Regions from separate parts of the Ornithinibacillus jepli genome, predicted to be linked through region 1. Evidence: predicted binding sites of a transcription regulator. Region 1 holds the regulator's gene; the other holds the start of a gene.
The links. The regulator NrdR, encoded in region 1, represses ribonucleotide reductase genes. The targets are predictions, from matches to a motif close to AACACNATATATNGTGTT.

Region 1 (12,725 bases):
TGAGCAATATTTTGAAATTATGGGAGCTCCAATATTTGATGAAAAAAATATATTAAAAGGTGCAGTTCTTGTACTCTATGATATTACGGAATTAAAGAAATTGGAGTCTATGCGGAAAGACTTTGTAGCAAATGTTTCCCATGAATTAAAAACACCAATTACGTCAATAAGAGGCTTTTCCGAGACATTACTTGATGAGGATTTAAATGATAAAGATACGGCAAGACAATTCTTAAGTATTATAAATGAAGAAAGTAAACGACTTCAGACTTTAATAGAAGATTTATTATCATTATCCAAACTTGAAAAAGAAGATTCTAGATTAGAATTAGCGAACCTTCACTTTTCAGAATTGATGGACGAAGTGATACCGGTTCTTAAACAACAAGCAGAAAGTAGTGGTATAACACTTAAGGTTGAAAGTGTAGATGGTCTTGAATTTAAAGCAGACCGTTCTGGTGTTAAACAAGTTATGATCAATGTACTTGCTAATGCGATTAATTACACCCCAAATGGTGGAGAAGTAACGTTAATAGCAGAGGAACAAAAGGAGTATATTCATTTAATGGTTAAAGATACTGGGATTGGCATCCCAAAGGAATCGTTACCAAGAATATTTGAACGGTTTTATCGTGTGGATAAAGCCCGGAGTAGGAACACCGGTGGTACAGGATTAGGACTTGCGATTGTGAAACATATCGTCGAATTGCATAATGGAAAAGTAGAAGTAGAAAGTGAAGTAAATAAAGGTACGGCTTTTCATATTTATTTTCCGAAGAATTAAAAACACTCTCTCTGAGAGTGTTTTTGTCTTGAATACGTTAGCCTCTTTATATTAATTAAATAGTGCGTTATAGTTTCTATATAGTCTAGTTACGAGTAAAGAGGATTTAATGAATTATATAGTAATGATTAATATGTCACTTCACAAGTTTATTATCATCGTTAGGAGAAATAGGATGTTAGAGACGTTATCGCTTATTGGAAAAAAAGTAAACCAAACAGACAACATGTGGGGAGTGGGTGGCTCTCTTTTATTGAACTTCCATCATTTAATTGATAAGCCGAATGATATAGATATATTGGTCGACGAAAAAAATACGACACAGTTTAATAGCATAATGTTTAGCATGGCTGAGTCACAAGAAGCAAAAAGTCTCAAGCCATTTAAGACAGCTTTTTTTTCTAAGTATCGTATGGATCAGGTTACTATTGATATAATGGGGGGCTTTGCTATTGAACATAGTGAAGGTGTTTATACATTACCGATAAACCAAGAATCAATTGTAGAATATAAAAAGGTAGAAGGGGTCCGAATTCCACTCTGTTCGCTTGAAGACTGGTATATATTGTATTGGTTAATTCCAAATAAACAACCAAAAGCAATTCTATTAGAAAATCATTTTCTAAAGTATGGTGTTAAACACCCACAATTACTAGTTAAAGGATTAGAAAGGCCATTACCGTTCGAACTAAAACAGAGAATTAAAAAATTATTAAATATTTAGTTAGAAAAGATGAATAGATTCACCATGTTTTGTAGTCTTGCAATAATATACTTAAGCCTCGAATAATAGTAGATTCTCCATTTTTTCATGTTCTTTAAACCAAATAACCTATCTCGTGGCGAGAATACTCAGCTTTTTATTTTCACCACAGGCCCGACATCCGCCCGAAGAAACCCTAGCCCTTTGTCTCACCAATGCCTATCATCCCGCTTGAGCCTTCACATATACTTGTCACTCGAAGAATCAACTTAATACGCTTTTTAACACGGTATGAACCTATTCAGTCAAATTTTTTACGTAAAGTTATGTAAATGGTAAAATAGATGAAAAGCTGCCTGATACGAAGAAGGAGGAACTACTAATGACTAAAAAATTGGTTTTAATAGATGGAAATAGTATTATATACCGTGCTTTCTTTGCTTTACCTTTATTAAATAATGATAAAGGCGTTTATACGAATGCAGTTTACGGGTTCACAACGATGCTACTAAGAATTTTAGAAGAAAAAAAGCCAACCCATATGCTAGTTGCATTTGATGCAGGTAAAACGACGTTTAGACATAGTACATACAAAGAATATAAAGGTGGAAGACAAAAAACTCCACCAGAACTGTCAGAACAGTTTCCACTAGTAAAGGAATTATTAAAAGCATTTAATATACGTCATTATGAACTTGAACAATATGAAGCAGATGATATTATTGGTACTCTTGCAAAACAAGGAAAAGAAAACAATTTTGAAGTAGAGGTTATTTCCGGTGATAAGGATATGCTTCAACTCGTATCCGATAAAGTAACGGTAAATGTTACAAAAAAAGGGATCTCAGAAGTAGAGGCATATACTCCGGACTATTTATTAGAGAAAATGGAAATAACACCAGAACAAATTATTGAGTTAAAAGCTTTAATGGGAGATAACTCTGATAACATTCCAGGAGTCCCAGGAGTCGGTGAAAAAACAGCAACAAAATTATTCAAGCAATATGAAACTATCGATAATTTATATGAACATTTAGATGAAGTTAGTGGGAAGAAATTGAAGGAGAATTTAACGAATCATAAAGAGGATGCCTTTATGAGTAGAGAGCTTGCTACAATAAATTGTGACTCTCCTATTGAAGTATCCATTAATGATTTATCCTATGAAGGGTATCCGAATCAGGAAGTAGCAACGATTTTTAAAGATTTAGGTTTCCAATCCTTGTTAAGTCGAGTAACTACGGATGAAATGGCAGAAGAAACGAAGGAAGAACTTGAAGATTTGGATTATACGATAGTAGAACAAGTCCATTCTGACATGTTTACAGGTGAAGAAGCACTAGTCATTGAGATGCTTTCAGATAGCTATCATACAGCGCCGATTGAAGGAATTGGAATAGTAAACGATAATCAGGCATACTTTATTCCGACAGAAGTTGCCTTGGACTCAATCGAATTTAAAAAATGGGCAGAGGATCCAGTGAAAAAGAAAATTGTGTTTGATGCAAAGCAATCAGTTGTTGCTTTATTAAAGAAGGGGATACATCTAAAGGGAGTAACTTTTGATGTTCTACTTGCATCATATTTACTTAATCCTTCTGAAAATAACCATGACATACCGTCTATTGCTCATCGATTGGGCTTTAGAACTGTCCAATATGATGAAGAAGTATATGGAAAAGGAGCTAAAATGAAGGTTCCAAAACAAGAGGCACTAGCAGACCATATCGTACGTAAGACGGATGTATTAAGAAAGTTAGAAAATAAGATGGATGATGAGCTTCAAGAATATGAACTTTACTCCCTTTTAAAAGAACTTGAAATGCCTTTAGCACTTATTTTAGCTGAGATGGAACATACTGGAGTTTTAGTAGATGTACCGCGACTAGAGGAAATGGGTACAGAATTAAAAAAGCGTCTAGAGGAAGTGGAACAGGAAATCTATGTGCTTGCAGGAGAACAATTTAATATTAATTCACCGAAACAGCTTGGCCCTATCCTTTTTGAAAAGCTCGGTTTACCTGTGATTAAGAAAACAAAAACAGGGTATTCTACTGCGGCAGATGTCTTGGAGCAACTGGAACCACAGCATGATATTATTTCAAAAATACTACTTTATCGCCAACTAGGTAAACTACAATCTACATATATAGAAGGTTTACTTAAAGTAGTCGATAAGGAAACGAGTAAAATCCATACCCGCTATAATCAGGCGTTAACTCAAACTGGTCGATTAAGTTCCATTGATCCTAATCTGCAAAATATCCCGATTAGAATTGAGGAAGGTAGAAAGATTAGACAAGCATTTGTCCCTTCTGAGAACGATTGGATTATGTTTGCTGCCGATTATTCGCAAATTGAATTACGTGTATTAGCACATATTGCTAACGACGAAAAGTTAATTGCTGCATTTAAAAACGGTGAAGATATTCATACACAGACTGCAATGGAAGTGTTCCATGTTGGAAAGGATGAAGTCACTTCTAATATGCGTAGACAAGCTAAGGCGGTTAACTTTGGAATTGTATATGGAATTAGTGATTTTGGACTTTCTCAAAGCCTAGGAATTACTCGTAAGGAAGCCAAAAAATTTATTGAACGTTATTTAGAAAGTTATCCGGGAGTCAAAGCTTATATGGATGATATTGTTCAGGAAGCAAAGCATAAAGGCTATGTTACAACACTTATGAATCGTAGAAGGTATCTACCTGAAATTACAAGTAGAAACTTTAATTTAAGAAGTTTTGCTGAAAGAACGGCAATGAATACTCCAATTCAAGGTACAGCAGCCGATATTATTAAAAAGGCAATGATTGATTTACGAAAAAAATTATTAGAAGAAAACATGCAAGCTCGTCTTCTTCTTCAAGTACACGATGAGTTGATTTTAGAAGCACCTAAAGAAGAACTTGAGAAACTGAAAGAAATTGTTCCAGCTATGATGGAAAACACAGTCGAGTTAAATGTCCCATTAAAGGCAGACTATGCTTTTGGCAATAGCTGGTATGATGCGAAATAAGGAGAAATTTAAATGCCAGAGTTACCAGAAGTTGAGACAATACGAAACACACTAAAACGGTTTGTGTTAAATCGAACAATAGACGAAGTTAACGTGTATTGGGGAAAAATCATAAAAAAACCAGATGATGTTGAACATTTCAAACAGCTGTTAATAGGTCAAACCATTCAAGATATAAAACGAAAAGGAAAATTTCTTTTATTTGAGTTAGATAATTACACGTTAATTTCTCACTTGAGAATGGAAGGGAAATACAGTGTTCATTATAAGGATGAACCTGTAAAAAAACATACCCACGTAATTTTTTCCTTTACAACTGAAGAAGAACTCAGGTATAACGATGTTCGAAAATTCGGTACGATGCATATCGTAAACAAGGGGGAAGAGTTTATTCAAAAACCTTTGAATCAGCTCGGACCAGATCCTTTTGATGAAGACTTTACAGCAGATTATTTCTATAAAAAACTTAAATCTACTAACCGCTCCATTAAGGCAGTATTGTTAGATCAATCAATCGTAGCTGGTTTAGGAAATATTTATGTAGATGAAACGTTATTTAAAGCACGAGTTCACCCTTTACGAAAAGCGAATAAACTTACTAAAAAAGAAGTACAAGAAATACGAAAACAAGCTATCTTAACTTTGGAAGAAGCAGTAGCTCAAGGTGGAACGACTATAAGATCGTATGTGAATAGTCAAGGTGAAATGGGAATGTTCCAACAGGAATTGTCTGTCTATGGCCAAGAAAATAAAGAGTGTCCTAATTGCGGCAAATCCATTACGAAAATGAAGGTTGGTGGCAGGGGCACTCATGTTTGCTTGAACTGTCAAAAGCTTTAAAGGAGATTTTACAATGCCATTAGTAATAGGATTAACTGGAAGTATTGCAAGTGGGAAAAGTACCGTATCATCCATGTTTAAGGAATTAGAAATTCCGATAATTGACGCTGACCAAATTTCAAGAGATGTAGTAGAGCCTGGTGAAGGTGCACTCCAAGATATTATAAAAGAATTTGGCAAAGAAATTTTGCTACCAGACGGTACACTAGATCGAAAAAAATTAGGTTCGATTATTTTTACCGAGACGGAAAAACGGGCAAAATTAAATGCTATTGTACACCCCGCGGTTAGAAATCGTATGTTGGAGCTAAAGGAAGCTTACATTAATGCAGGCGAAAAATGTGTTGTGATGGATATTCCGTTACTCTTTGAAAGTAAACTAACACATATGGTTGATAAAGTTCTCGTTGTATATGTTGATGAAGAGGTTCAATTGCAAAGACTAATGAATCGAGATAGTTCTTCAAAAGAAGAAGCATTACAAAGAATTCATTCACAAATTCCGGTTAAGGAAAAGGTGAAACTTGCTGATGCAACTATAGATAACAACGGTTCAAAAGAGAATACTTTTGCTCAGCTTAAAGATGTTTTAAACAAATGGGAAGTACAACTATGAGAAAAACTCAAAGGATAATGAAAGTCCTTTGAGTTTTTTGTATTTATGCTTACATTTTATCGTTAATGTGTTATACTATATTTGAATTTTCAAGTCATTAGTATATCATAATCAGGAGGACTTATAATGAGTAAAACTCGAATTGCTATTAGTGGATTAGGAAGAATTGGGAGAATGGTATTTAGGCAAGCGATTACTGATCCTAATTTAGAGGTTGTAGCGATTAATGCTAGCTATCCACCAGAAACGTTAGCACACCTAATTAAATATGATAGTGTTCACGGGAAATTCAAAGAAGAAGTTAAAGCAGTTCAGAATGGACTTGAAGTAAATGGAAAACGAATTGAACTTGTAAACTCTAGAGAACCTGATAAATTACCTTGGTCTAAGTTAGCTATTGATGTAGTAATTGATGCAACTGGGAAATTTAAAACAAAAGAATCAGCTGGTTTACATTTAGTTGCAGGTGCAAAAAAAGTTGTCATTACAGCACCAGGCAAGCAAGTTGATAAGACAATAGTAATGGGAGTAAACCATAGTAGTTATGATGAAGAAAACGATGACGTTATATCCAATGCATCATGTACAACAAACTGTTTGGCTCCAGTAGTAAAGGTATTAGATGAAAACTTCAAAATTAAAAATGGACTAATGACGACTGTTCATGCCTTTACAAATGACCAAAAGAATTTAGACAATCCACATAAAGATCTTCGTCGTGCAAGGGGATGTACACAATCCATAATACCAACTTCCACAGGTGCTGCGAAAGCGTTAAGTGAAGTATTGCCACATCTTAAGGGGAAATTACATGGAATGGCTCTACGCGTTCCAACACCCAATGTATCATTAGTGGATTTAGTTGTGGACGTCGAAGAACCTGTGACGGCTAATATCGTGAATAATATATTTCGTGAGGCAGCTGCTAATGAATTAGCTGGTATCATTCAATATAGTGAAGAGCCTTTAGTATCTATTGATTATACAACTTCTGATTATTCTGCTATAATTGATGGTTTATCTACAATGGTAATGGAAGACAATAAAATCAAGGTGTTAGCATGGTACGATAATGAATGGGGCTATTCAGCAAGAGTGGTTGATCTTGTTAAGTATGTAGGTAGTTTCTTAAAGGCTAAAAATGTATCCGTTTCCTAAAAATATGTAAGTAGATTTAAGAGTTGGGCCATTCCCAGCTCTTTTTGATTTTAAATTTTTACTAGGGATAATTTGTAAAACATGTTAAAATAAATAGAGTTATAGTATACGGAACTAGTCAGATTAACTAGGAGTGGATGGCATGTCTTTTGGTAAGAAGATATCACGTTTTTTTTATAACCAAGCTGAAACATCAGATAAACATTGGGATAAAGAATTGCAAACCCATTATTATAAAACGACGAAAGACAAGGGACTTGCTATGTTACAAGATCTAGTGAATAGATCGAATAAATATGAACTTAATTCCGTTTCTTCAGAGCATGGTGAATTAAGTTTTTATATTGTAAAAGGGAAAAAAGCTTTCGTCATTGCTACTGTTATTATGGTTCGTCCATATCAAACTGCGATTGATTTTACCGTTTCTAGTGAATCAGCTTTACCGTTTGATTTTGGATATAGTTCTAAAGTGGTCAAAGAACTATATGAAAAATTAAATAAAGAATTACCTTTAATCGATAAAATTTAATGTGATTGTTAGATGAATGGGGTTAATTAAATGAGATGTTCAAATTGCCAGAATAAAAATACAAAAGTACTAGATTCAAGACCAATAGAAGAAGGACGTTCTATCCGTAGAAGAAGAGAATGTGAGAAATGTGGGTATCGTTTTACTACCTTTGAACGAATTGAAGAGGTACCACTTATTGTTGTGAAGAAGGATGGTACTAGACAGGAATTTAGTAGAGAAAAACTTGTTCGAGGATTAATAAAGGCTTGTGAGAAAAGGCCAGTTTCGATAGAGAAGATTGAGTCAATTGCTTTTGATGTTGAAAAGGAATTACGTAATACTGGAGCATCAGAAATTGATAGTGAAGAAGTTGGAGAAATGGTAATGGAACGTCTTTCCGGTGTTGATGACGTAGCATATGTCCGTTTTGCGTCTGTATACCGTCAGTTTAAGGATATTAATGTTTTCCTTGATGAATTAAAAGACTTAATTCAAACAGATAAAAAGAATTCCTAATAAAAATTGAAACATCTGCAGTAAAAATCGTAGAAAGAAGGGTTAAGATGAACATAGGAAAAATATTGCCAGTGGATGGTTATACTGTTGATTTGCATGGTAATTTGCCTGTTGATTATTCAAAATCATTAACCCATCTTTATCAGCCATTGCTTGGTATGAAGGCAGTTATGCTTTATCAAACACTTTTACATGAAATGGATTTTCAAAAAGAAGTATCGATTCAAACCCACCATACATTAATGAATTACTTAAATATTTCCCTGGTTGAGATTTATGAAGCTAGATTGAAGTTGGAGGGAATTGGTTTGTTAAAAACGTTTGAAGACAAGACGCTTGAGCAAACTAATTTTCATTATATCCTTCAAGTTCCTTTTTCACCTTCTGATTTTTTCCAAGATGCAATGCTTTCGCAATTATTATATCATCATATTGGAAAAGATAAATTTTCTCTTTTAAGATCTTGTTATTCCAGAAGTATTAAACAGCCTGCTGGAAATAATATAACCGTTTCTTTCGGAGATGTATTTGAGACCATTCAAACTGAAGTAACTCCAATGCAAAATATTAATCGTATTCCTGAAAGTACTGGACCAAAATTAGAATCGGTGGATTTTTCATGGATGGAACAAATGCTTAAAGCACGAATGATTCCTTATAAACGAGTTCTAACTTCGGAAAATAAACGAATAATGAATCAAATGATGCAGTTATATGGACTTTCAGAATATGAAATTGAGAAATGTGTGCTTTGGGCATTAACAGATGAAAATAGGCTTGATATAGAAGAGTTTAAAGAAGCATGCCATGATAGTTTTAAAACTTCACGTAGAGAAGCGACCGTACAACTGACTTCAAAGCCTTTTAATCAAACACAAGTAGAGAAACATGTTCCAAAAGAGCCTGTATCTAAAGAAGAACAACTCATCCGTCATTTAGAAAATATATCACCTAAGCAACTGCTTGAAGAACTATCAAGTGGAAATTATGCATCAGAACCAGATCTAAAAGTAATTCGTGAAATTATGACAACCCAAGGGTTGCCTTCGCCGGTAATGAATGTATTAATTCATTATGTTTTGCTCCAAACTAATATGAAGCTCTCAAAGGCCTATTTAGAAAAAATTGCTAGTCATTGGTCGCGAGCAAATCTAAAGACGGCTAGAGAAGCCATGATGTTTGCGAAAAAAGAAATAGAACGGTATCGTATAGCTACTGAGAAAAAACAGCAAAACTATCAAAATTATAATAAGAAAAGCAACAAAACGGAAATAATTCCGGAATGGTTTAAGGAACGGAAACAAAATACAGTAAAAGCAAAAGCTGAAGCAACAATAGATTTAGAACGTGAAAAAGATGAAATTGCTTCTCTCTTACAAGAGTACGCTGACAGTTCGAAAAAATAATGAGTACCAAGGATGATTGACATGAAACCAGTACAATCTGAATTAAAAAAATGGATGGAAAGAAACGAAAATTTCCAGGAAAATTATAATAGGATAAAAAATGAAGTATTAAATAATCCTGAAATAAAAGAATTTCTATCGTTACATCCAGAGCTTCCAGAACGGGAAATTGAAAAAAATCTAATTAAATTATATGAGTATACCACGCAGTCAAAGCAATGTGATCAATGTTCCTCTTTAGGTGGATGTAAAAATATGATACAAGGATATTCTCCTATTCTCAGTGTAGAAAATAATGAAATTCACTTATCCTATGAGAAGTGTCATAATCGTATTGTCTTTGAAAAAGAACAAAACCAGAAAAAATTAATTCAAAGCCTATATATGCCTAAGGAAATATTAGAAGCAACAATAGATGGAATCGATCATGATCCGAACCGAAGACAAGCAATTCGTGAAATTATAGCGTTCTTAGGAGAAGTTAAAGATGGTCTTCCTAAGAAGGGACTTTATCTTTACGGGCCATTTGGAGTAGGAAAAACGTATTTTTTAGGTGCAATTGCAAATGAATTAAAGAAACATAATATTTCTTCCATGTTAATTTATATGCCTGAATTTGTTCGAGAAATTAAGTCCTCAATCAAAGATGATTCTATTAATGAAAAAATAGACTACTTTAAAAAAGCTGATGTGTTAATGTTGGATGATATCGGAGCCGAAACCCAGTCGGCCTGGTTTCGAGATGAAGTTCTTGGAACAATTTTACAATATCGCATGATGGAAAGATTACCAGTATTCTTTACTTCAAATTATAGTATGGATCAACTGGAGGACCACCTTGCTAAATCGAATCGTGGTGATATTGAAGCAGTAAAAGCTGGAAGAATCATGGAACGAATGAAACAAATAAGTAAGGAAGTTCCTATCTTTTCAAATAATAGAAGAGAACAGTAAAGTCGATAGAAGGTTTTCCTTTTATCGACTTTTTATATTTTAGCTATTTTTCAACTATGAACATAAAGCTTGATGTATCTATGTAAAATGCCCTTATTTTTATCCCTATCATTTACTAACCTTACTAGTTTTAACGGATTAATCATTTTTTAATAAGTATGTCCATATAATGTAACAGTTTGGTTTTGGATGAGGGTGATGAGACTAAAATGGATGTTTATTTTTCTTCTACAAAAGAAGTAATCAGTTTTTGTGAGCAATTATTTCATTATAACAAGAAAATCGAATTACATTGGAAAACGCATGAAGATTGGGGGAATCATTTAAGAATTGAATACCAACAGACAGACAATGAATTAGTTGATTCCGTAGTTAAATCGATGGTTGAGGTTTTTGTTAACCACCGATTAACGAATTGGATAAGGGATATTATCGAACAAATTTATTATTACTCAAATCGAGATGAAATCGAGAAAATTATGGATATTACTCACTGGTTAATTGCTGGTGAAGATGAGGAAAGTGTCCAAGTTAGAAAGCAGAAAGATGATCCACTGCAACTTCTATATTCATTATTTGTTTCGAATGTGAAGAATACAACAACTGTACACTTTGAATCAATTGTAAAATTTAGATTGAAGGTTTTTAAGGAATATTTAGTTAATATGGTTGGATTAGCGATTGATGAATATAAACGAGAAGAGGATCATCAAGAATTTGTCAATATGCTTAGAGAATACATTGCAAAGAAAGAACCAGTTTATAATGTCGTTCATATATTACAAGGAAAAACGTTCTCATTTTTTAAATCTGACGGTAAAAAGTTTTCAAGAATAGAACTAAAAATGTTAATGCAGAAGGAGCCACTCTACATAGTAGGTTTAGATGCGGATGAACTAAATCTTGCTCCATTAGTTGCAATGGCTCCGAAAAAAATTAAAATTTATGGGGATTATCCGTCAGAACCGAAAACGTTAACCGTTATTAATGTTTTCCAAGAAAGAGTTGATTTTGAGCCATTTCATAAATTTCCTTTTCCTATTTATTTAAAAAATCAATAACAGGACTTGATTATCCTTTAAACTAACGCTATAATGTGGTTTATATTTAATATATTCATCTGTAAGGATAAGGACATGATCATTTGATTCCTGTTTTGCTTAGAGAGGGAAGCCTAGTGGTGAAAGCTTCCACATACAGCCGAATGATTACCACCTTTGAACTCTATTATCGAATGTAGTAGATAATAGCGTATATCTGCGTTAAAGATTTAAAGCCGTAACTTAGGTTACGGGAATTAGGGTGGAACCACGTGACCAACGCTCGTCCCTTTGCAAATTATGCAGAGGGATGGGCGTTTTTTAATTCATCAAAATTTTCTCTTTACTGTTGTATGGCTGTGGAAATTGAACTCAAAGAGCAGTGAGCGGTCGGAATACCGAGACTCCCGCTGCTTGATACTAGCAGTAAAATAGGAAGGAACATTAGAAAAATTAGTATAAGGAGTGTTAATGATGTCAGAAATTACAATTGTATTCCCTGATGGAGCTAGTAAGGAGTTTCCTCAAGGGACAACTGGAGAAGATATTGCAGCTTCTATTTCACCAGGATTACGAAAGCAAGCGTTAGCAATTAAATTAGATGGTAAATTATTTGACTTAAAGCGTGAATTAAATCAAGGTGGAAAGATTGAAATTATTACGTATAAAAGTCCAGAAGGTGTAGAAGTTGCCCGTCACTCCACTGCACATTTAATGGCTCAAGCTATTAAGCGACTTTATAAAGATGTTAAATTTGGAGTAGGACCGGTTATTGAGGAAGGGTTCTATTATGATTTTGATATGGAAGAGAAGATCACTCCAGAAGATCTTCCGAAGATTGAAAAAGAAATGAAGCGTATTGTGGATGAAAATCTGCAAATAGAGCGTGTAGAAGTATCACGTGAAGAAGCGAAGAAAATGTTTGAAGATATAGGCGATAAATTAAAGTTAGAACTTATCGATGCAATTCCTGCAGATGAACAAGTAACTATTTATAAACAAGGAGAATTTTTTGACCTTTGCCGAGGGATACATGTACCTTCCACAAGTAAATTAAAAGCGTTTAAACTACTAAGTATCTCTGGTGCATATTGGAGAGGGGATAGCAATAATAAACAGCTTCAGCGTATTTATGGTACAGCTTTTGAAAAGCCTGCTCAAGTTGAAGAATATTTACA
Region 2 (12,725 bases), 240 kb from region 1:
AAAAAGTATTAGTATCTAAAGCAATTCATCCAGAGTCTCAGGCTGTCATTGAAACATATGGTAAAGGTCAAAATTTAGAAATTGTCTATATTGATCATTTAAATGGGCGCACTGATTTGGATCAACTTGCGAGCAATTTAGATGAAAATACAGCTAGTGTTGTGATTCAATATCCTAACTTCTTCGGTCAAATTGAACCTTTAGCAGAAGTTAGAAGATTATTAGATAATCAATCTAAAGTAATGTTTATTGTATCTAGTAATCCATTAGCTTTAGGCTATTTAACGCCACCAGGTAAATTTGGTGCTGATATTGTTGTTGGAGATACACAAGTATTTGGAATTCCAGCCCAATTTGGTGGACCACATTGTGGATATTTCGCTACAACGGAGAAGCTAATGCGTAAAATTCCTGGCCGTTTAGTAGGTCAAACAACGGATGAAAATGGCCTGCGTGGTTTTGTTTTAACGTTACAGGCTCGTGAACAACATATTCGTCGGGATAAAGCAACTTCTAATATATGCTCTAACCAAGCATTGAATGCTCTCGCAAGTGCTGTAGCGATGAGTTCAATTGGTAAACACGGCTTACGAAAAATGGCAGAACTTAATATGCAAAAGGCTCGTTATGCTAAGCAAAAATTTATTGAAGCAGGGTTCGAGGTTTTAGTTGAAGGTTCCTTCTTTAATGAGTTTATCGTGAAACTACCAGTTTCAGTACAGATTGTTAATAATAAATTATTGGAAAAAGGAATTATCGGTGGCTATGATTTAGCTACTTATTATCCTGAGCTTGAAGGTCATATGTTAGTTGCAGTAACAGAAATTCGTACAAAAGAGGAAATAGATACTTTTGTAAAAGAATTGGGGGATATCCATGAGTAATCAAGATTTTGCCTTAATTTTTGAACGTAGTAAGGAAGGTAGAGTTAGCTATAACTTACCTGAAATAGATGTACCTATCGTCGATTTAGATGCTGAACTAACAGATACGTATGTAAGACAAGATGCACCTGATTTGCCTGAAGTAAGCGAATTAGATATTATTCGTCACTACACAGGATTATCTAATCGAAACTATGGTGTTGATTCTGGCTTCTATCCATTGGGATCATGTACGATGAAATATAATCCAAAAATCAATGAAGATGTTGCACGCCTAGACGGATTTAGTCATATACATCCATATCAAGATCCAAAGACTGTTCAAGGAGCACTTGAAATGATGTTTGACCTGCAGGAATCGTTAAAAGAAATTACTGGGATGGCTGGCGTTTCACTTCAATCGGCAGCTGGTGCACATGGAGAGTGGACCGGACTGATGATGATTCGTGCGTTCCATGAAGCAAATGGGGATTATCATCGTACGAAAGTTATTGTTCCAGACTCTGCACATGGTACTAATCCAGCTTCTGCTACTGTAGCAGGTTTTGAAGCGATTACTGTAAAATCTAACGAAAATGGTCTTGTAGATTTAGAAGACTTAAAACGAGTAGTTGGAGATGACACTGCAGCCTTAATGCTTACAAATCCAAATACACTTGGGTTATTCGAGACAGAAATCCTAGAAATGGCTGAGATTGTTCACGCAGCTGGTGGAAAGCTTTATTATGATGGAGCGAACTTAAATGCGATTATGGGCTATGCTCGTCCAGGGGATATGGGATTTGATGTCGTACATCTTAACTTACACAAAACATTCACAGGCCCACATGGAGGTGGAGGACCAGGTTCTGGTCCGGTTGGAGTTTCCGAAGAACTAGAGCCTTTTTTACCAAAGCCTTTAATTGTGAAACAAGATGATTTTTACACATTTGAATATAATCGTCCACAGTCAATCGGTCGTGTAAAACCATATTATGGTAACTTTGGTATTAACCTTCGTGCTTATACGTATATACGTACGATGGGTGGAGAAGGACTTAAGAAAGTAAGCGAGTATGCGGTATTAAATGCTAATTATATGATGCGTAAACTAGAAAAAGCCTATGATTTACCATTCACACAGCATTGTAAACATGAATTTGTGCTTTCTGGTAGAAGACAGAAGAAGCTCGGTGTACGTACATTAGACATCGCAAAACGTCTTTTAGACTTTGGATATCATCCTCCAACTATTTACTTCCCACTAAATGTCGAGGAAGCATTAATGGTAGAGCCAACAGAAACGGAGACCAAGGAAACATTAGACGGATTTATTGATACAATGCTACAAATTGCAAATGAAGCGGAAAATAACCCTGAAATCGTCCAAGAAGCCCCCCATAATACAGTAGTTAAGCGGATGGATGAAACAACGGCTGCTAGAAAACCGATTTTACGTTATTATAAAGAGAAGTAGAATATTAATGCGTCATAAGATATTATCTTGTGGCGCTTTTTTTAATAGTTGTTTTTGAAGCTAGCAAGAGGCAATTATTCCAAAATAATGAAGAAACATGGATTTATTTAAAACAAAAATAAAGAAGCCTAAAATTCGAGGCCTCTTTATTTTTGTTGTAGATAGTACTAACCTTGTTTTACTTTTCCGGTCCACTTTTTAAATCCACCTTTTAACTGGTAGATATCTTCGTAACCTTTTTTATGAAGCAATTGTGCAGCTCTAGCAGAACGTGCTCCGCTTTGGCAATAAAGGTAAACAGGCTTATCTTTACGAATCTCAATTAAACGTTGTTTCATTTGGGTTACTGGAATATTTCTAGAACCTAGTATGTGACCATTTTTGAATTCCTGCGGCTCTCTAACATCAATTAGTTGAGCTTTACGGTAGCCTTCACGAAATTGATCTTCTGTTAAAGTTTTTAAATAAGTTCGTTGTCTAAAGTAACGAAACACTGTGATTACGATAAGAATGATTAGTGCTAATAAAAGATACTCCATCTATTAATCCCCCGTCTTTCCATTTGTACTTACTTATTATAGGCTGAAATCATGATTTTTTCAAAGTTTTTCTATGGACAAGTATATTGTAATTATGTCGAATGTTGTTGAGAAAATTAGATACCATAACCATATCATATTACGCAATGTGAAAAATAGTTTATTTAGATAATAATATACAGATCTAGCTTAAATTATCTAGGTTTTTCTTCAATTTTTGCTCTTTCTCATTTGTTGACAAAAACTATATAATGTGCCTTATTTACTATATATTGTGTTTGTATTAAATTTAAATACAAGATATTGAAACATCTTACCTAAATATGGTATGGTGATAGTAATTAATTCTAGATTAATAGAATTTGCACTTATGTCTAAAGGAGAGATAAAATGTCTACGGTTGTCGAATCAAGAACGAACATTAACGTGGATATGCTTAACGAAGATATTAAGCAATTTCCACAGGTACACCCAATAACGCCAGATATGAAATTACTACATAAAGGTGTGTCTAGGTTAGTCATGCTAGACCGTTATTCCTTTAAAGATACAGAGAAAAAGACATTAAAAGAAGGAGACTTTGTTGTCCTAACGGTTAAAGCTGATCCGAAATTCCCAGCAAGAGGTTTAGGATTTATTAAATCTATTGATCGGGTAAACAATGAAGCGTTAGTTCAGGTCGAGCCTGATTACACTTCAGTTTTAGATGGAGAAGAAGCAGAAACTGGAGTCGTAAAAAGAGGATTGGACAGTATTGATAAGCCATTAGAAGTCTACTATGAACAAATTGCAAAACGTAATGCAACGGGATTAGCAAGTGTGGAACCGACTGAAAAATTGCGTCAACAATCCTTTGAAAAGTTTTACAAGGAACTTGCAGGGCTTAATTTCATCCCAGCAGGAAGAGTATTGTATGGTGCAGGTTCTGACACGGAAGTAACTTACTTTAACTGTTATGTAATGCCTTATGTTAGAGACTCACGAGAAGGTATTTCAGAACACCGTAAGCAAGTAATGGAAATTATGAGTAGAGGTGGAGGCGTAGGTACAAATGGATCAACACTACGGCCACGTAATGCACTAGCAAGAGGTGTTAATGGTAAATCATCGGGTTCCGTATCATGGTTAGATGACATTGCAAAATTGACTCATCTTGTAGAACAAGGAGGTTCACGCAGAGGGGCGCAAATGATAATGCTTGTTGATTATCATCCTGATATCATAGAATTTATCATTTCTAAGATGCAAAACCCTAGAATCCTAAGATATTTAATTGAGAACACCGAAGATGAACAAATTAAAAAACTTGCACAAGAAAAGCTGAAATTCACACCACTTACAGAAACTGAAGTCGATCTCTACCAAGGAATTTTAAATTATAAGAACATTCCTGGACAAGGCGGATTTACAGATAAGGTATTACGTGAAGCGGAAGAAAAATTAAGAACAGGTGGTACCTATTCTGTTCACAATCCAGAGTTCTTAACAGGAGCTAATATTTCTGTATGTATTACGAAAGAATTTATGGAAGCAGTAGAAAACGATACATGGTATGAACTTAAATTCCCTGATGTGGAGAATTATAATGAAGAAGAAATGAAAGCATATAATGAAAACTGGCACAATGTTGGTGATGTACGTAGATGGGAAGAAATGGGCTATGGAGTCCGTGTATATCGCCGCATCAAAGCAAAAGAATTATGGAACTTAATTAATGTTTGTGCAACGTATTCTGCAGAGCCAGGTATCTTTTTCATAGATAACGCCAATGACATGACTAATGCGAAAGCATATGGTCAACAAGTAGTTGCAACAAACCCGTGTGGAGAACAACCTCTTGCACCATTTTCTGTTTGTAACCTAGCAGCAGTAAATCTGGGTGAAATGGCAAATAAACAATCTAAAACAGTAGACTTCAACAAATTAGAAGAAACCGTAAAAACGGGTGTACGTATGCAAGATAATGTAATTGATGCGACCCCATATTTCTTAGCGGAAAACAAAAAACAAGCCCTAGGTGAACGCCGTATTGGACTAGGCGTAATGGGATTACACGATTTACTTATCTATTGCGAAACAGAATATGGTTCTGAAAAAGGAAATGAACTAGTAGATAAGATTTTTGAAACGATTGCCACAACAGCCTATCGTGAGTCTATTGAACTTGCAAAAGAGAAGGGAAGTTTCCCATTCTTAGTAGGTGAAAATGAAGAAGAAACAATGAAATTAAGAGAAGCATTTATTAATACTGGCTACATGAAAAAAATGCCAGAAGATATTCGTCAAGATATCTTAAAATATGGGATTCGTAATTCACACTTATTAACTGTTGCTCCTACTGGAAGCACTGGAACAATGGTTGGCGTTTCAACTGGTTTAGAGCCTTATTTCTCCTTCTCCTACTTCAGAAGCGGAAGATTAGGTAAGTTTATTGAAGTAAAAGCAGATATTGTCCAAGAATATTTCGATGCAAATCCTGAAGCAGACTCAACAACACTTCCGAAATGGTTTGTTACAGCTATGGAATTATCTCCAGAGGCTCATGCCGATACGCAATGTGTTATCCAACGTTGGGTTGATAGTTCCATCTCTAAAACGGTTAATGCACCTAAGGGCTATAGTGTAGATCAAGTTGAAAGTGTGTATAGAAGACTTTATCGTGGAGGTGCTAAAGGTGGTACGGTATATGTTGATGGAAGCCGTGACTCCCAAGTACTAACACTAAAAGCCGAAGAAAATAATTTCGAGCAAACAGAATTATTTGAAGAAACTAATGAACCACAAAAAGTTGTCTTAATGGATACGATTCAAGAACTTAAATCAACGGATGTTACCATTGGTTCAGAAGTAGGCGACACTTGTCCAGTATGTCGTGAAGGTAATGTAGAGGATATTGGTGGATGTAATACATGTACTAGCTGTGGAGCACAATTGAAGTGTGGTTTATAATAGTATAAATGATGAGGTTATCAAACTAAACGTTTGATAACCTTTTTTTATCATAGTCATTGTCATATTCCCCTAAAAGCTTGTATCGTACTCAAAATTACGGTATCCTCAATATATGGAAACAATGTTGCGCAAGATAAAAATTTATTCATGAAACGAGGAGAACAGGATGCCAACACCAAGTATGGAAGATTATATAGAGATTATTTATAACTTAATCGAGACTAAAGGGTATGCTCGGGTTTCTGATATTGCTGAAACTTTAGAAGTACATCCTTCTTCCGTTACAAAAATGGTTCAAAAACTAGATAAAGATGAATACTTACTATATGAGAAATACCGTGGCTTTGTCTTAACAGAAAAAGGAAAAAAAGTTGGTGAACGATTAGTTTTTCGACACGAGCTTTTAGAGAATTTCCTTGAGATTATCGGAGTTGAGGAAGAAAATATATACAATGATGTTGAAGGAATAGAGCATCATCTAAGTTGGAACTCGATTGATAGATTAGGTGATCTTGTAAAATATTTTAAAGAAGACCGAAAACGATTAGATGATTTAAAAGCTGTTCAAAAACATAATGATAAATAGAGCTTGACATTGTTCTATTTTTAATACTTATTGCTTACATATTAATTAAAAAGTGATAAGGAGATAGTTTATGAAAATAGACGGTGTCTTCTCTGGTGGTGGTGTGAAAGCATATGCTTTCATTGGAGCTCTTGAAAGTATAGCCGAGAAAAACTTAGAATTTGAACGAGTCGCTGGTACATCTGCAGGGTCTATCTTGGCATCCTTTATTGCTGCGGGTTATAACGGAGATGAAATTAAACGGTTATTAGATGAACTAAATTTAGAGGAATTTTTGGACCCACCAAGTCTTACTAAAATCATACCTGGGAGTAAATGGTTCTTTTTGTATTATCAAATGGGACTTTACAAAGGTGATAAATTTGAGAGGTGGATTTATTACCAATTAGCGAAAAAGAGGATTTATACTTTTGGAGATCTAAAGGAAGGTTATTTAAAAGTAATAGTCAGTGATTTAACCTTAGGAAAGTTAGTTGTCATTCCTGATGATTTGGAACGAATATACGGGATTAGCCCGAATGATTTTCCAATTGCAAGAGCAGTAAGAATGAGTGCAGGGTTTCCGTATTTTTTTATGCCCAAAAAGTTAACTGGAATAAGTAAAGAAAAAAGTTTAATTGTAGATGGTGGTCTTTTAAGCAATTTTCCATTATGGGTATTTGAAAGTGATACAAATAAACGAACTCGACCAATTCTAGGTTTAAAGCTCAGTGATTCCCCTCAACATACCTCTCCGAAAAAAATTAAAAATGCACTAGATATGCTACATGCTTTATTTTCCACAATGAAACAAGCCCATGATGCAAGATATATTGCTAAATCCCAGAAAGAGAGCATTATCTTTATTCCTGTAAAAGATGTTCATACTACTGATTTTAAAATTGATAATAATGTGAAAGAAAAATTAATCAATAATGGCCGAGATGTGGCTAATAATTTTCTTAGATATTGGTCGACTTAAAAAAGCGAGCTTCTAATATTAGAGGCCCGCTTTCTTCCGTTTCGATTTGTTCCCATCTATTACTCGTAAATGTGATGGGCGTTTTTTCGATTTCTTTTTCAAAGGGTTAGTTTGCTGTTGTTTTATAATAGGTGTTTGATTAGTATGTGAGTATTTTGATTTCGATTGTCTTACTGCCTGTTTATACTTCTTAGCATCAGTCGATTTGTTACGACCACCTAAAATAAAGAAATATATTAATCCAAAAATAGTTATTCCTATTATGATACTAACAAGAATATTAAGTAAGAATCCTGTCGTGTTACCAAACAACTGGATAATGAGTCCTAATACTGCTAATCCAACAATTCCGTATATGATAAATTTAATAATGGAATTTTTCCTCATGTGAATCTTCCTTTCATTACATGTATGTATATGTTACCTACTAATATATTTCAGAAATATGATAGATAATCGGTCTTGCATTACTAGTATAATTGTTTCCGTCTTACCACAAATTATTCAAACTCTTTTTCTTCTCTTCATTTTATCAATAAACGTATTTTCTGTAATGCATTTTAACCAATGGGTAATACTAAAAATGGAGGTGGATCATATGGAAGATAAAAAACTCGAACAAAATAAACAGGAGGAATCATCAACTTTTCTTGGTAGATCATTACTTACGGGATTTATTGGGGGAATTATAGCAAGTCTATTAGGACTGTTCATGTATTATTTTAATTTTATGGAAGTTTCGGCAAAATCTTTCTTACTTCGTTCATGGACTACAGCTAGATGGACAGACACTTGGTTAGGAGAACTCGTGACAATTGTACTTATTGGTATTATATCCATTGGAGTTGCACTAATTTACTATGGAGTGTTTAAAAAAATCTACTCAATTTGGATGGGAGTAGTTTACGGTATTATATTGTGGGCTATCGTCTTTTTTGTATTACAGCCTATTTTTGTTAATGTACCTAGTGTTTCTGAATTGGAATTAAAGTCGATAATATCTACTATATGTCTGTACATATTGTATGGAACCTTTATTGGGTATTCTATTTCGTTTGATTATCATGATTCCATATTAAGTAAGACTACTAAAAAAGAAGAATAGAAAGCCTGCGATCTAGAAATTAACTTCCTTTCATTAGCTAAATCAATATTCAAACTTGTCTATTTATGGTAAACTGTTAAAGTCATAACAACTAAAAAGAGACGTGTTTTTGTTTCATATTATGCTAGTGAACAAAAGGGAAGGGATGAAGAGATGGAAAAGCTAAATAAGATTAGACAATCACTTCAAGAATTAAATCTTGATGCATTAATGATTGCAAGCCCGATTAACCGCCGTTATGTTACTGGATTTACTGGTACAGCTGGTATTGCATTAGTTAGTGCCGAAGAAGCTATCTTTATTACAGATTTCCGTTATACAGAACAAGCATCAGCTCAAGCAAAAGGTTTTACAATTGTTGAGCATAAGACATTAATTGAAGAAGAAGTGAAGTCACAATTAACGAAACTTAATGTTAAACGATTAGGCTTTGAAAAAAATCACATTACTTATGCTACATATGATCGCTATAATGAGTTGTTAGATCTAGAGTTAGTTCCAACCAGTGAAATTGTAGAAAAAATTCGTTTGATTAAAACACCGGAAGAATTAAAAATTTTGAAGAAAGCTGCTGAAATTGCTGATCAAGCTTTTGAACATATTCAAGGTTATATTAAACCTGGTGTTAAAGAAATTGAAGTTTCCAATGAACTTGAATTTTTCATGCGAAGACAAGGTGCAACACAATCTAGCTTCGACATCATTGTAGCATCTGGTTTCCGTTCTGCAATGCCTCATGGAGTCGCTTCTGCAAAAGAGATTCAAGCTGGTGAGTTAGTTACATTAGATTATGGTGCACTATATGAAGGCTATGTTTCAGATATAACTAGAACTGTAGCTGTTGGTGAGATTAGCGATGAATTAAGAAAAATTTATAATACTGTGTTAGAAGCACAACTTCGTGGAGTAGATAATATAAAACCAGGAATGACTGGCATTGAAGCAGATGCTCTAACTAGAGATTATATTAAAGAACAAGGTTATGGCGATTATTTTGGTCACTCTACCGGTCATGGAATTGGGTTAGAGGTGCACGAAGGTCCTGGACTTTCGTTCCGAAGTGGATTAAAATTAGAACCTGGTATGGTTGTAACGGTTGAACCAGGAATTTATATTCCGAATATTGGCGGTTGCCGCATTGAAGATGATATTGTTATTACGGAAACTGGTAATGAACGATTAACAACATCAACGAAAGAACTTATTCAGCTATAAAGCAAGAGCTTCGAGGAGGACAAAGAATGATCTCAGTAAACGATTTTAAGACAGGTTTAACAATTGAATTAGATAATGATGTATGGCAAGTTGTTGATTTCCAACATGTAAAGCCAGGAAAAGGTGCTGCATTTGTTAGATCCAAGCTTCGCAACCTTCGTAATGGTAGTATTCAAGAAAAAACATTCCGCGCTGGTGAAAAAGTAGGAAAAGCGCATGTTGAACATAAGAAGATGCAATACTTATATGCATCAGGCGACTCTCATGCGTTTATGGATACAGCAACATATGAACAAATTGAACTTACTTCTGAACAAATTGAGCATGAATTAAAATTTATAAAAGAAAATATGGAAGTGTCTATTATTAGTTACCAAGGACAAATGCTTGGAATTGATCTTCCTAACAACGTAACACTAGAGGTAGTCGAAACAGAGCCAGGTATTAAAGGAGATACCGCAAGTGGTGGTACAAAACCTGCAACAGTGGAAACAGGATTAGTAGTTCAGGTACCATTCTTCGTCAATGTAGGAGATAAGCTTATTATTAATACTTCTGATGGGAAGTACGTTTCTCGGGCATAATAATAACTTTGTGTAGAAAGTGATCATCAATTATGATGGTCATTTTTTTATTGGGGAGAGTTCGTTATCTTTTGAATATTTATGATAAAATGATAATAACAATGCAAATTTTTGGGGGTTTATGATGAAACTATCAGCTGAGCAGTTAAATATAACAAGAGATTATTTAATACATAATTGTCGGAAGCTAGAAATTGCCCGTTTTGAATTTTTATTTGGTAATGGAACAAAAGATACAGTAATAGAAAGTCTAAAAGAATTTCAAAATGAAGATGGAGGATTTGGTCATGGAATAGAACCTGATTTTTGGTTGCCAAAATCTTCTGCAATGGCAAGTTGGGCAGCGGGGCAAGTCCTTATAGAGGTAGGTGCTGAAAAAGACGAACCACTAGTACAGTCGCTAGTTTCCTATCTAGTAAATACATTTGAACAAAAAACTGCGAAATGGGCATCTGTACGCCCTGAAAATAATGATTACCCACATGCCCCATGGTGGCATTGGAATGAAGGCGCAGTAGAAAATTGGTCCTATAACCCCAGTATAGAGCTAGCAGCTAACCTTATACATTGGTCTGAACCGGATAGTAAAGCATCAGAATTAGGTTGGAATTCTATAGAAAAGGCTGTTACTCATTTAATGGTTCAACATGAAATGGATAAGCATGAAATTAATAACTTTCAACAATTTATTAAAATTATTAAACCGTATAAAACTATCCTGGAATCTATTGTTCCATACTCTTATGAACAAATATCGGACAAAATAAATGATTTAGCATTAGACTGTATTAATAAAGATGTAGCTGAATGGGATACAGGGTATGTGTCGTTACCTTTAGATTTTATCCATAGTCCTAATGATCCATTGTGTAGAAAACTAGGCTCTTTAATAGAAAAGAATTTTACTTTTTATTTGGAGAAACTGTCAGATGAAGGTATTTGGGATATCTCGTGGACTTGGGGAAGTTATGAAGAGGAATATGAAGTTGCAAGGACTTATTGGAAAGGGATTTTAGCAGTAGAGAGATATAAACGATTTGATCAATTTGGCTATTTAGAAAAGGAAATGTAAGTGAATAAATCTTTAGATAAAGATATTTCCAAGTTCTATAAAATTAATATACCTATATAAAAGTGTCAGTTCTAATTGAACTGGCTTTTTTTGTCATTATACATTTTAGTCTCCCTAATCTACTACATAATATTATCAACTCTATTATTTAACTTCTATCAGTCATAAAATCTACACTCAGACATACATTTACTTATAGAAAATCAATTTCTAAAACCTATACAAAGTGAGGACAAGCTATGGAGGAGATACTTCGTTTATTTCCGACTGAAATTAAATCTCTCTTAAAAAGAAAAATTAGTAACCGCTGGGATATACTGCAGGAAATACGGGTGCGATTAAATCAACCAATGGAGCTTATATTTGACCATGGATTGGAATGGGTTATTCAAGCACAGCCAACGAAGCAGGATAGTATTTATATCATTAACCAGTTAAGTGAGTTTTCCTTATATAGAATGGAAGACGAATTAAGAGAAGGATATATAACTATCGAAGGTGGTCATCGGGTTGGGCTTGCAGGAAAAGTAAACACGGTAAATGGTTTTGTTAAAGCAATACAATATATTACCTTTTTAAACATAAGAATTGCTAAAGAAAAGATTGGGGTTGGAAAGAATGTTATCCCTTATCTATATGACAATGGTTTTTTAAATACGCTATTTGTTGGTCCGCCTCAATCTGGAAAAACAACATTAATACGAGATATTATTCGTATCGTTTCATCTGGATGGAACCATGTACCAGCAAAAAAAGTAGGGGTTGTGGATGAACGCTCCGAAATAGCAGCGTGTTTAAAAGGCGTACCACAACATAATCTCGGTAAAAGAACAGATGTGCTTGATGCATGCCCAAAAGCTGAAGGAATGATGATGATGATTCGATCCATGTCACCTGAAATTTTAGTTGTAGATGAAATAGGAAGTGATAAAGATGTACAAGCCCTAACGAATGCGATCAATGCAGGTGTGACTGTAATCTGTACGATTCATGGGCAATCGTTAGAAGAACTTAAAAAACGTCCTTCTATCTTTCCATTACTCCAAACGAAAGTTTTTCATCGGATTGTTCTTTTAAAGGGACAATCATCTCCTGGAACAATTCAAGGAGTTTATGACGCTAATGAAAAAAATATATATCAGAAAACGGGGTGGTTGCCAAATGAAGTGGATCGGGGCAGTAATATTCATCGGCGCAACGACATGGCTAGGATTCGAATGGAGTAATAAGCTTACGCGCCGACCGAAGCATATCCGTCAGCTGATAAATGCTCTTCAAGTATTAGAAGCTGAGATTCTATATAGTCAAATGCCTTTACATGATGCATTTATCTCCATCTCAAGGCAAATTCCTGAACCGTCAGCATTGTTT

Region 2: AB1K81_RS06220 (vitamin B12-dependent ribonucleotide reductase) is a predicted target of NrdR. The motif match lies at 3,141-3,158, and genes of this name have one in related genera.

The regions. Positions count from the first base shown of each region.
Region 1 is NZ_JBFEGG010000001.1:1,431,739-1,444,463, reverse strand. It holds gene pnpS (two-component system histidine kinase PnpS) at 1-784, shown strand, start outside; gene AB1K81_RS07540 (nucleotidyltransferase family protein) at 960-1,508, shown strand; gene polA (DNA polymerase I) at 1,870-4,506, shown strand; gene mutM (DNA-formamidopyrimidine glycosylase) at 4,519-5,346, shown strand; gene coaE (dephospho-CoA kinase) at 5,360-5,962, shown strand; gene AB1K81_RS07520 (glyceraldehyde-3-phosphate dehydrogenase) at 6,089-7,120, shown strand; gene AB1K81_RS07515 (cytosolic protein) at 7,263-7,649, shown strand; gene nrdR (transcriptional regulator NrdR) at 7,680-8,147, shown strand; gene AB1K81_RS07505 (replication initiation and membrane attachment family protein) at 8,195-9,553, shown strand; gene dnaI (primosomal protein DnaI) at 9,575-10,507, shown strand; gene ytxC (putative sporulation protein YtxC) at 10,717-11,568, shown strand; T-box leader at 11,624-11,841, shown strand; gene thrS (threonine--tRNA ligase) at 12,022-12,725, shown strand, end outside.
Region 2 is NZ_JBFEGG010000001.1:1,187,022-1,199,746, reverse strand. It holds gene gcvPA (aminomethyl-transferring glycine dehydrogenase subunit GcvPA) at 1-884, shown strand, start outside; gene gcvPB (aminomethyl-transferring glycine dehydrogenase subunit GcvPB) at 877-2,340, shown strand; gene AB1K81_RS06225 (rhodanese-like domain-containing protein) at 2,508-2,879, opposite strand; gene AB1K81_RS06220 (vitamin B12-dependent ribonucleotide reductase) at 3,270-5,828, shown strand; gene mntR (transcriptional regulator MntR) at 5,998-6,417, shown strand; gene AB1K81_RS06210 (patatin-like phospholipase family protein) at 6,488-7,378, shown strand; gene AB1K81_RS06205 (SA1362 family protein) at 7,397-7,765, opposite strand; gene AB1K81_RS06200 (YqhR family membrane protein) at 7,977-8,483, shown strand; gene AB1K81_RS06195 (M24 family metallopeptidase) at 8,637-9,698, shown strand; gene efp (elongation factor P) at 9,725-10,282, shown strand; gene AB1K81_RS06185 (hypothetical protein) at 10,407-11,354, shown strand; gene spoIIIAA (stage III sporulation protein AA) at 11,594-12,580, shown strand; gene spoIIIAB (stage III sporulation protein SpoIIIAB) at 12,516-12,725, shown strand, end outside.